Regions from separate parts of the Endozoicomonas sp. ALB115 genome, predicted to be linked through region 2. Evidence: predicted binding sites of a transcription regulator. Region 2 holds the regulator's gene; the other holds the start of a gene.
What was found. The regulator PhoB, encoded in region 2, activates phosphate uptake and scavenging genes when phosphate is short. The targets are predictions, from matches to a motif close to TGTCATANNNNTGTCANA.
Positions count from the first base shown of each region.

Region 1: the regulator PhoB is predicted to act here: its motif matches at 2,615-2,632, upstream of ACO6VE_RS06210 (Na/Pi symporter).

Region 1 is NZ_JBLYZG010000009.1:35,211-40,446, reverse strand. Features, by position in the region: gene ACO6VE_RS06215 (hypothetical protein) at 1-977, opposite strand, end outside; gene ACO6VE_RS06210 (Na/Pi symporter) at 1,391-2,563, opposite strand; gene ACO6VE_RS06205 (hypothetical protein) at 2,835-4,589, opposite strand; gene moeA (molybdopterin molybdotransferase MoeA) at 4,958-5,236, opposite strand, start outside.
Region 2 is NZ_JBLYZG010000044.1:1,812-7,047, forward strand. Features, by position in the region: gene ACO6VE_RS17235 (DUF3050 domain-containing protein) at 1-503, opposite strand, end outside; gene ubiA (4-hydroxybenzoate octaprenyltransferase) at 661-1,566, shown strand; gene phoB (phosphate regulon transcriptional regulator PhoB) at 1,800-2,489, shown strand; gene phoR (phosphate regulon sensor histidine kinase PhoR) at 2,605-3,933, shown strand; gene ACO6VE_RS17255 (H-NS family nucleoid-associated regulatory protein) at 4,047-4,487, opposite strand; gene ACO6VE_RS17260 (SpoVR family protein) at 4,857-5,236, opposite strand, start outside.

The sequences.
Region 1 (5,236 bases), on a different contig from region 2:
GCATTCAACGTCTCGATGGCCGATTGACAAAACCTTATAGACTCTTGGTAAGGAGCCATAAAAAACTCCGCTTCCCGTAACGATTTGACCACCCCCTCATTTTTAATACTTGTTGGTTGGCCAGCGTTAACGGCCCGATCAATCATTGCCTGATACTTCGTTTCGATAAGCTCAGTCCCTTGCAGCATGGGTAGTTTGGTATCAGCAGGCCTGATGAGAAACAGGTGATTATCGTTCGTCGGTGAATACACGGAAGAGACATAAGCTGCCTGGGGAACCTGGCCAGTTTCGATGATGGGGTACTGCAATAAATCATGGCCGACTAAATGTTTGTATTCAGGGAGCTGCTCGTCTGAGATTAACAGGTCGAAGCAATGAAGTGATTCACCGAAAGTGCCGCTAAAATTGATATTGAAAACAGGCTGGCTTTCTTTCCTCAAAAATTTAAATGTACTCATTCTTTCCCCCTCCCAGGGCATAAGGAAAAATCCAAGTTTTGCCAGTTCAGCTATACGTTCATCACATAATTCAGGATGCATAGGCGTATTGGAATGATAATAAAACGATTGACGCCTGTTCTGCTCACCAACCTCTCCGAGCGTTTGGTATTTATTGTCACTAACCACGACAGCAACCTTCCTGTCCGCCAGTATTTTCAGGGGGATTGCTTCACAGCGGCTAAAAATCTCAGCGGGCATAAATCGGAGATCCGGATTGAGGTGAATCATTTCTGTGTCTACCATTTTGAGCATACGCTCAAAATCAAAATCTCCAATTGAATGGCTTGCCTCGCCACAAGGCCTGGGCATAAACGGATTGGCAAAGTAGGCTGTTTTGTCTGGCACCGGAATCGATTTAATAAGACGACTTCCGTCATGCAGTTTCTCCCTACACCCTTGACCCTCCGTAAACCTCTCAGGAGGGACACTGTAGGGCACGCCAAAAGTGGTGCCATTGGCAAACAGGTTGATATTCATTTTCATCCCCATCTGTTGCTATTTTGTTGAAACTTGACAGGAGTTTCCCCGGGAGGCTGTCCTGTTCTCCGTCTTCCTGGACGGCCATCGTCAAATAGTTCTTGTCCAAAAAGGCGACCCGTAGTCTAGCCCGGATATTTCATAAACGTGCTCCCGATCTCGCTTGTCCTTTGCCACTCTAAGGGAGTTTTGCTCAGTCGACCGTACTCCCCGGTACGGCGCTCCTTCACAAAATCCCTTAGAGCGACAAAGTCCTTCGCGATATTCGGGGCAGTTTATGAAATATCCGGGCTGGTGCATAAAAGCGTTAATACCCGTACACCACGTTCTGTTTCATGGGGTTAAGCCTGCAAAAAAAAACCTGCTGTGCAGCCAAGGCACAGCAGGTTTTTTTGCAGGAGGAATCTTACCGATCACGCTGTCAGGAAAATAAGGACACCTGGCAGAATGAAGAAGGCGATGAACAGATAGGCAAATGCATACATTCTGTTTCTGGCTGCCAGATCAGACAGTTTGTCAGCCATATACAGCGGGATCTCTCTCAGCCACTTGATCCCGTAAATCAGAACTACGGCACAGAGGTTAAAGAAGAAATGCACCATGGCGATGGTCAGTGCCGGCAGGGCCGCAGGACCGGTAATTGCCGTGGCAGCCAGCAGGGCGGTAATGGTTGTACCGATATTGGCACCCAGGGTGAAAGGGTACATCTGTCGTACAGTAAACAGACCATTGGCCACCATTGGAACCATCAGGCTGGTGGTGGTTGAGGACGACTGAACCATCACGGTCATGGTCATACCGGACAGAATGCCGCTGATCGGACCCCGGCCAATGGACTTGTGCAGGGCATCTTTGGCTTTACCCACCATGACCTTTTTGAGCAGCTTGCCCAGACGAACCACCGAGAAAAAGATCAGGACAATACCGATACCAATCATGGCAATACCTGCCAGTGTGCTGTCCGGCAGTACCGATACAAAACCTTTGACAATGTCTTCAGCCGGAGAGGTTAACGGGTCAATAAAATTCAGGCCTTTCATTGACATATTCTGACCGCCAACCAGCATGCTGGCTACCGATACAGAAAGCTTGCTCAAAACGCCTGTGAACAGCTCCAGAGGCAGAAGAATGAGAACCGCCAGCCAGTTAAAGAAGTCATGAACGGTAGAGGCGGCAAACGCCTGCTTGAACTCTTTATGGCAGCGAATATGACCAAGACTTACGATGGTGTTGGTGATGGTTGTGCCGATGTTGGCACCCATAATCATCGGGATGGCCAGGTGAACCGGCAGGCCGCCAGCGACCAGGCCGACAATAACAGAGGTGACTGTACTGGAAGATTGTACGAGCGCTGTCGCCAGTGTGCCCGCCAGCAGACCCATAACGGCATTGTTGGCAAAGCTGAACAGCTGTGCTGCGGCTTCACTACCACCCACCGCCATTTTAAAGCCGGAGCCGATGACACTAACAGCTACCAGCAGAGCGTAAATCCATAGAACAACGCGCAGCCAGATACGACCGTAATGTCGCGTGGTCATGGTTTCGAAATCAGCGCCCTGTGAAGAAGCAGATGTCATTTCAGACATAGAGAGTGCACCCCGGTGCATATAAAGTTGATGCTAAAAGTATCGAGTCTTTATTACAGTTTTATGACAACTTCTTCACAAACAATCAGCAGATTTTCTTTTTCGGGGGCTAAGTAGTTAACCAAATGAAATCCTATTTTCTGACTAAGTGGTCAGTCACTCTGCTGCGTTACAACTCCGGTCACATAGCTACGGCTATGCTCCCTTCATTGTGCCTTGCATAGTAACTGCCCACTTAGCCAGAAATATACGATTCCATTTGGCCAACTACTTAACAGTCTGAAGCGCTCTCTTGATCGACCTGTTTTTGCAAAAAGTCGATCATATATTTTCTGTCTTCTTTCGGTTTTTCCCTGGCTCTGACGATCTCTTTATCCAACAGTTCTTGCGGTTTTTCCGGTTGGGACTTGAAGGTGGTGAGCTGGTGTTTTAACAGCCATCCTGCGATATAGGGATCACTGAACTCCAATGCTCTCTCCAGGATACGTGGCGCAAATGGTCGCAATTCCTCAAGGGATGCGCCTCCCACCTCTAATAACCAGTCTATTGGCTGGTGGGTGTAGATGGGCTCCACCACTTCTTCCCGGGAAAGATAGCCATCAAAATAACTGAGCAATGCCGAGGTGGCTTTACCGGGGTTCTGTTTGGCCTGGTGATTATCCATCAGCCATTGGGCTACCCGGGTATTATAATGGCTCATGGCCTGCTCAAATTGATGCTGGGCTTGCAGATTGGCTCCCTGATCAATCAGCCATCGGGCGTTGGCAAGATACCCGCAGTAAAGGGAGGTATTCAGAGCCTGGTTGAGCAGCGCAGCGGAGGCTTCGGGTGTCAGGCTTGCCCCATTGGCCAGCAGCCAGTCTGCCTGAATGGCCATATCGATATGAGTCTCAGCAATAACCTCCAGCAATGTTGTATTGATATCGTTGCTGAACGAGCCGATGCCCTGGGATCGCCTGTTGATTGATGGGGCGGTTGCTGTGGTGGTCAGGTGTTCTGTTATGTTGCCGGGCTGATTGGGATCTGACCGGGATTTCAGCTGGCGCAACGTTGTCATCGCTGTTTTGATATTTGCCCCGTTTTCCAGGCACCATTGTGCAGTTCTGGTATACCCCTGCAAAATAGCGTGGGGCAACAGCTTATCCAGTCTTTCGGATTCTGTCAGTTTCCTGAGTTCTTTACCCACCAGCGGTGTCAGCTCCAGATCCTTCCCGAACCGCCCTGAATTCTCGGCTTTACGCTGTTGGAGTTGCTGTAATTCACGACACTTTTCAAGCTGTGCAAACGCGGCATCCGGCAGATCGCTGGTTTCCCTGAGCCTGCCGACTTCCCTGGATTTAAGGTTTATTTTCGCGGTGACGACCGGATGCACTGGACCATCATCAAGTTCAGCCCAGAGTGTTTCTTTCATTGCCCAATTGACCAGAGTTTCATCATGCTTCCATTGTTGACCGGTCCGGCTGACATCAAACAATAACTGATCGTCGACCCATGGGTTAAGAATCCAGTCCTCCAGGGCCAGAAAATCACTGTGAATCTCTGCTCTGAGGCGCTGGTCAGGGATATACCGGTCACTGTAAGGTATGACCCGCTGATAAATTGACCTGACGGTAAATGCACTCTGTCGAACCTCCGCCTCCGGGTGATTATGGAGAGTTTCGGTTGGTGGCGGTGCTGGCAGATCCGTTTTGCTGGCAGGCGGAGGAGGTAGTTTTGGATGGGCGGGATGGGTGGTCAATGTGCGTGAAGTATTTACGACGGGGGCAGGTAATCTCTGGCCCGGCGGCGTTTGCCTGACGTAACAGTCAGAAGCGTGGCTTGGCTGTAAGCTAAACCCAAGGTATCCGGACATCCGGTTGGCTGGTACATGGCTCCCGATATTGTCAGCCCCCCTGCCGGGACTTGTGTTAACCTCTCCGGTGTGCTGCTGAAGATGGCCACTGCTGTTATGTTGATGAATACAGCCCTTGGCGGCCTGTCTGTAGTACTCTCTGGAGAGAGGGGCCTTGAAATGGGCGTTATCCACGTTTCCACCAGTTCTTTTACGGAAGCATATAAAAATTGACCCGATATTCGATATTAAGTTCCACATCGGTGGTCATCGAGTGAAGGATAAACGTTAGTTTAAATTAGAAGGGAAATGGGAATAGCCTCGCGAATAAACGAGCAGGCTATTCTTATAGTGGCTAGTGCAGCTAGGACATGGTTTCAATGAGTTTGACGGGTTGTCGTGCCCCCGCACTCCGTTCGTCCTGAGCCTGTCGAAGGGCGGAAACTCCGGACTCTGATAGATCGTGCCAAGCACCCTTCGTCCGTGCATCCTGAGCGGAGCCGAAGGACGCTCAGGGTGAACGGAGACTGTACACGTCAAACTCGTTGAAACCATGTACTGGTTTATTTCAGCAGGTCATCAAACAGCTGCACATTCACCAGCTCACCCGCTGGTTTATCACCGTCTTCTTCCGCCAGTACGATATAGCAGTCAGAATGACTCATGGTGCTGAGAACTCCAGACCCCTGATGACCGCTTGACATAACCTGCAGTTCACCGGATTCCCGGTAAACCAGCTTTGCCCTCTGGAAATCCCGGCGTCCCGGGCGCTTTCTGAGCGGGGTTTCCGTCGCCAGTGTAAGCTCCACTTTTGGTTCCGGTTGCTGGTGCATCATATGGCG
Region 2 (5,236 bases):
GGAATGGCATCTTCACGGCCGAAAAGAAAATAACTGGCCACTTCCGGTAACGAACCATACTGGGCGATCTTCAGCGTATCCGAAACAAATGCCTGAATGTATTCCGGTACCTCAGCAACCACCAGGGCCTGCTGCCAGGGAACCCCTGTCTTGATGCTATAAATTACCTGTTCGATTTTGCTGGTATCCGCGGATACTTCATTCATGGCAGCGAGATACATTTCCAGATGACTCATGGGCGTGCCATGAAGATCCTTATCCGTCTCTTCATAGAGAATAATTTCATTAATGAAGCGGGCAGACGGGGCATCCGTAACTGGCACCCAGGGTAGCTGCATGGAAGTAAACTCAAGCTGCAATCTTTTCGCCAGCGACATAAAATCCCATACAGCAAATACATGAGCTTCCATAAAGGCCGACAACGTCTCCACACTGTTAATTTTCTGGTAGATGGAGTGATTGAAAAGTTGTTCTTGAAGAGGGCGTAAGTCTTCTGTAAACATGATAGTCTCCCGCTATAAGCAATTTGCTCTGGTAGGCCGACAAGACTACATAGATATTGGACACATGGCAGCCTGTGCTCATTTTTTTATCGGCAAAACATGTGTCGGCTGGAAGGCCCTGACTATATTTCCAAAACACAGAACTCCAAGGGCGCAGATGAAATTTATACAATCGATAACAGGCGCTGATAAATGTGCAGAGCTGCTGGATCAGCACGTACCACGCTGGAAAGACTTTATTCAACTGGCTCGCCTTGATCGCCCCATTGGCATTTATCTACTGCTATGGCCAACACTCTGGGCGCTCTGGCTCGCGGCCGAAGGCATACCCTCTGTTGGTAATCTGGTGGTTTTCATTCTTGGGGTGGTGCTGACCCGCAGCGCTGGCTGTGTTGTTAATGACTATGCTGACCGACATTTTGATGGTCATGTAAAACGAACCCGGCAACGTCCGTTGGTGACCGGAAAGATAACCCCGAAAGAAGCCCTGATATACGCCGCCAGCCTGTTTTTCGTGGCCTTTCTCCTGGTGTTGACCACCAATGCCCTGACCATCTATCTCTCCTTTGCCGCCCTGCTACTCGCCTCAGCCTACCCTTTTGCCAAACGACACACGTATCTGCCGCAAGTGGTATTGGGTGCCGCATTTGGCTGGTCCATCCCCATGGCATTTGCCGCCGAGGCCGACACACTGACCACTCAGACATGGCTGTTGTTTATCGCCAATCTGTTATGGACTGTCGCCTACGATACCCAGTATGCCATGGTGGACCGAGATGATGATCTGCAGATCGGCATTAAGTCCACCGCCATTTTATTTGGCGAAATGGATAATCTGATTATTGCCTGTTTTCAGACGTTTACCCTGATAGCCCTGCTGATGCTGGGTTTACAGCTGGAATTAGCCTGGCCATTCTATGTCAGCCTTGTTGCCGCCGCCGCAGGTTTTACCCACCAGCAATGGTTAACCCGCAACCGTGAAAGGGATCCTTGTTTCAAAGCCTTTCTTTCTAATCATTGGGTTGGTGCCGCCATATTTCTCGGTCTGGTCTGTTCTCTGTGATGACTGACTGAAACACCTGAATTTGAAGGTTGAGCCGAAAGCGCTCAACCTTCACCTCCCCTTTATCACTTCAACGACGGGAAAACAGTAACTCATGGGTTGGACAACCCGCAAAAAGTCCATCAAATTTTCCTCAACGTCATTTTTCTGTAACATTCCCTCGCTGTAATACCTGTCATAAAGATAAACGGTTACCAAAGCAATCTTCTCTCATTCAACCCCGGGGTATTCTCATGTCTGGCAAAACAATTCTAATTGTGGATGATGAAGCACCCATCAGGGAAATGGTCGCTATGGCGCTGGAAATGGCTGGTTATCAGTGCCTGGAAGCAGCTGATGCAAAGCAGGCGCACTCACTGGTGGTGGATAACCGACCCGATTTGATCCTTCTGGACTGGATGCTACCGGATATCTCGGGTATCGAACTGGCCAGACGACTTAAGCGTGACCAGCTGACAGCAGAAATTCCGATCATTATGTTGACCGCCAAAGGGGAAGAAGACCATAAAATCCAGGGGCTGGAAACCGGTGCGGATGATTACATCACCAAGCCTTTCTCCCCCCGCGAGCTCGCTGCCCGACTTAAGGCCGTACTGCGCAGAACTCATGGAATGGACGAACAGTCGGCTATCGTCGTCAAAGGACTGGAACTGGACCCTGTCAGCCACCGGGTCAGTATTGATGGCAACCCGGCCGAAATGGGGCCAACGGAATACCGGCTGCTGCAGTTCTTCCTGACTCATCAGGAGCGAGCCTATTCCCGTGGGCAGTTGCTTGACCAGGTCTGGGGTGGCAATGTGTATGTTGAAGAGAGAACGGTGGATGTCCATATTCGCCGCCTGAGAAAAGCGCTGGGCAGTGGCTATGAGAATTACATTCAAACCGTCAGAGGTACTGGCTACCGTTTTTCCACTAAAGCGTAGAATGCTGGAATTCAATGAAAATGGCTTCAGTGACGTTTTCCTCATCACCACCTGATGACATAAGAATGATGGTCAGGATCAATCACCATAAGCTCAACAAACTGCGGAACTGCCTGTGACCACCTCTGCCCGATCCTGGTTTACTGGTCGAATAGTGTCAATGCTTGCCATCGGGCTGCTGGTCGGCTGGCTGGCGGACCGGATTTTTCTGGGGCTTTTTCTTGCCACATTATTCTACCTTCTCTGGAGCCACCAGCAACTGCACCGATTGCTGATATGGCTTGATAAGGCTGCCCACAAAGAGCTGGATCCCCCGGAAAGCACAGGCGTATGGGGTGAGATCTTTGACGGTATTTATAGAATTCAGCGCAAACACAACCGCTCAAAACAGCGACTTGCCAGCGTGATAGAACGCATACAGGATTCAACGGCAGCATTAAACGACGGAATCGTCATGGCCGACCAGAATGGTTCCCTTGAGTGGTGGAACCGTGCCGCCGGAGAGTTACTGGGCCTGCAAATGCCCGATGACCAGGGACAGCTCCTGACAAACCTGGTCAGAAATCCAAAATTTGCCCGCTATATGAACAATAGCCACGGCAAAGAGCCCATTAAGATCGATTCACCGGTGCATGAGAGCCGACAGCTTCAAATAGCCATTACCGTTTATGGGCAGGGCAATCGACTTCTATTGGTCAGGGATGTCAGCCGGTTGCATCAGCTTGAAATCATGAGAACCGATTTTGTTGCCAATGTTTCCCATGAATTGAGAACACCTCTAACCGTGATTTCCGGTTACCTGGAGACCATGAGTGACGGTATAGCAATGAATCCGGATACACCGCCCATCTTTAATCGTGCCCTTGGTCAAATGCAGGAGCAGGCAACCAGAATGCAGCGACTGATTGAGGATCTTTTGTTACTTTCACGGCTTGAAGCGACGGAACCGGAAAGAATAAGTCAGTCAGTGACGCTTAAGTCTCTGCTTGCCGGTATCGTTAACGACGCCAAAGCATTGAGCGGTGAAAATCAGCACCAGTTACAACTTGAATGCGACGATGATGCCTTATTAACGGGTGATGCCGTGGAGCTGCGCAGTGCCTTTTCTAACCTGGTTTATAACGCTATCCGCTATACCCCGTCTGGAGGAAAGGTGCAGGTGAAGTGGTGGCAGGATCAGGAAGGTGGACACCTGATGGTTCAGGACAATGGTGTTGGCATTGACCCCGTTCATATTCCAAGACTGACTGAGCGTTTTTATCGGGTGGATAAGAGCCGCAGTCATGCCACAGGGGGGACCGGTCTTGGACTGGCGATTGTAAAACATGTGTTATTAAGGCATGAAGGTCGTATCAGTATCAGTAGTCATCCGGGAAAAGGCAGTCGTTTTATATGTCACTTTCCCCTGTCGAGAATCAAGCATGCCAACGTCGTCAACGTATAGCAGGCCGGTTGAACACGATCTTTCCGGTAAATGATGATATTAACGCCGTATTTGCCAAAATAGAAAATAAAAAAGGGTCTGCAAGACCCTTTTTTATTCAGAGCGAATAAAACTTACTCTTCGATCTGTTCCAGAGCGCAGTCCAGACGCTTCTTGCCAGTACGCTCCAGGTACGCCTGGAAATCACGTGGCAGACGGCCAGTAGTGGCACCTTCCCACTTAATGCGCTCACCCGCTTCGTTCTCGTATTCAAAAGTGTACTTTTGAATGTTTCTGCGACGCTTCTGTACTGTCTCTTCCGGTTCCAGATTACCCACACCCAGATCATTCATGGAAACACCACGGTCGGCCATAATCTGCTTGATGGCTTCAATGCTTTCCTGCTTCTTCTTACGCTTCTCTTCGTCTTTGGCACGCGCTTCCTGCTTCTCAGTCAGCACATCGTTCAGACGGGAAATGATGCGCTCCAGATCTTCCGCGTGTACATCTTTAAACAGTGAGCGAATACGGGTTTTGCTGCTGAGGCGATGCAGAACTTCTTCAAAAATATTCATTTACTCTACGACTCCTTGGTCTTGATAGAACTTCCTACTTAGGAATAAAGATGTTCAATTCGATGAACTTTATACAGCAAGATTTTTTTAGATGGAAGTACCATTATATAAATTTTAAAAATAATGTGAATCACTGATAGTAAAAACTGTCAGTTTATTAATCCAAAATCAGGCAGGTTGTTTTTTTGATCAAAAGGAATAAGTTGTATAACTCCGATATGGATCATGTTGAATGGGAACCACAAAGGACACAAAGAGCACGAAGAAGAGCTTTTCTTTTCCTTTGTGCTCTTTGTGTCCTTTGTGGTTCAAAAATTAATGGATAGTTACTTAATATTTACCGTAAGCGTACCAGCAATCAATCGACGTTTATTTGCGTTTCTTATTCTCACTGCACTGCCAGCTTTGAGTGACTGCGCCATTTTCAAACGACTCAATCTCCACATCAAACTGCCAGATCCGGTGTATATGCTTCAGCAGCTCATCGGTCTCTTTTCCCAATGGCCGACCTTCATGCTGGTAATGACGGAGGGTCAGCATGCGGTCACCCCGGATATTGACATTATAAACCTGAATGTTTGGTTCCCGATTGCCGAGGTTATACTGAGCGGCCAGTGACTCACGGATGGCTTTATAGCCTGTTTCATCGTGAATACTGTCCACCTCAAGATAAGTGCGGGACTCATCATCCAGAATTGAAAACAGTCTTAAATCTCGCATCACTTTGGGTGACAGAAACTGCAGAATAA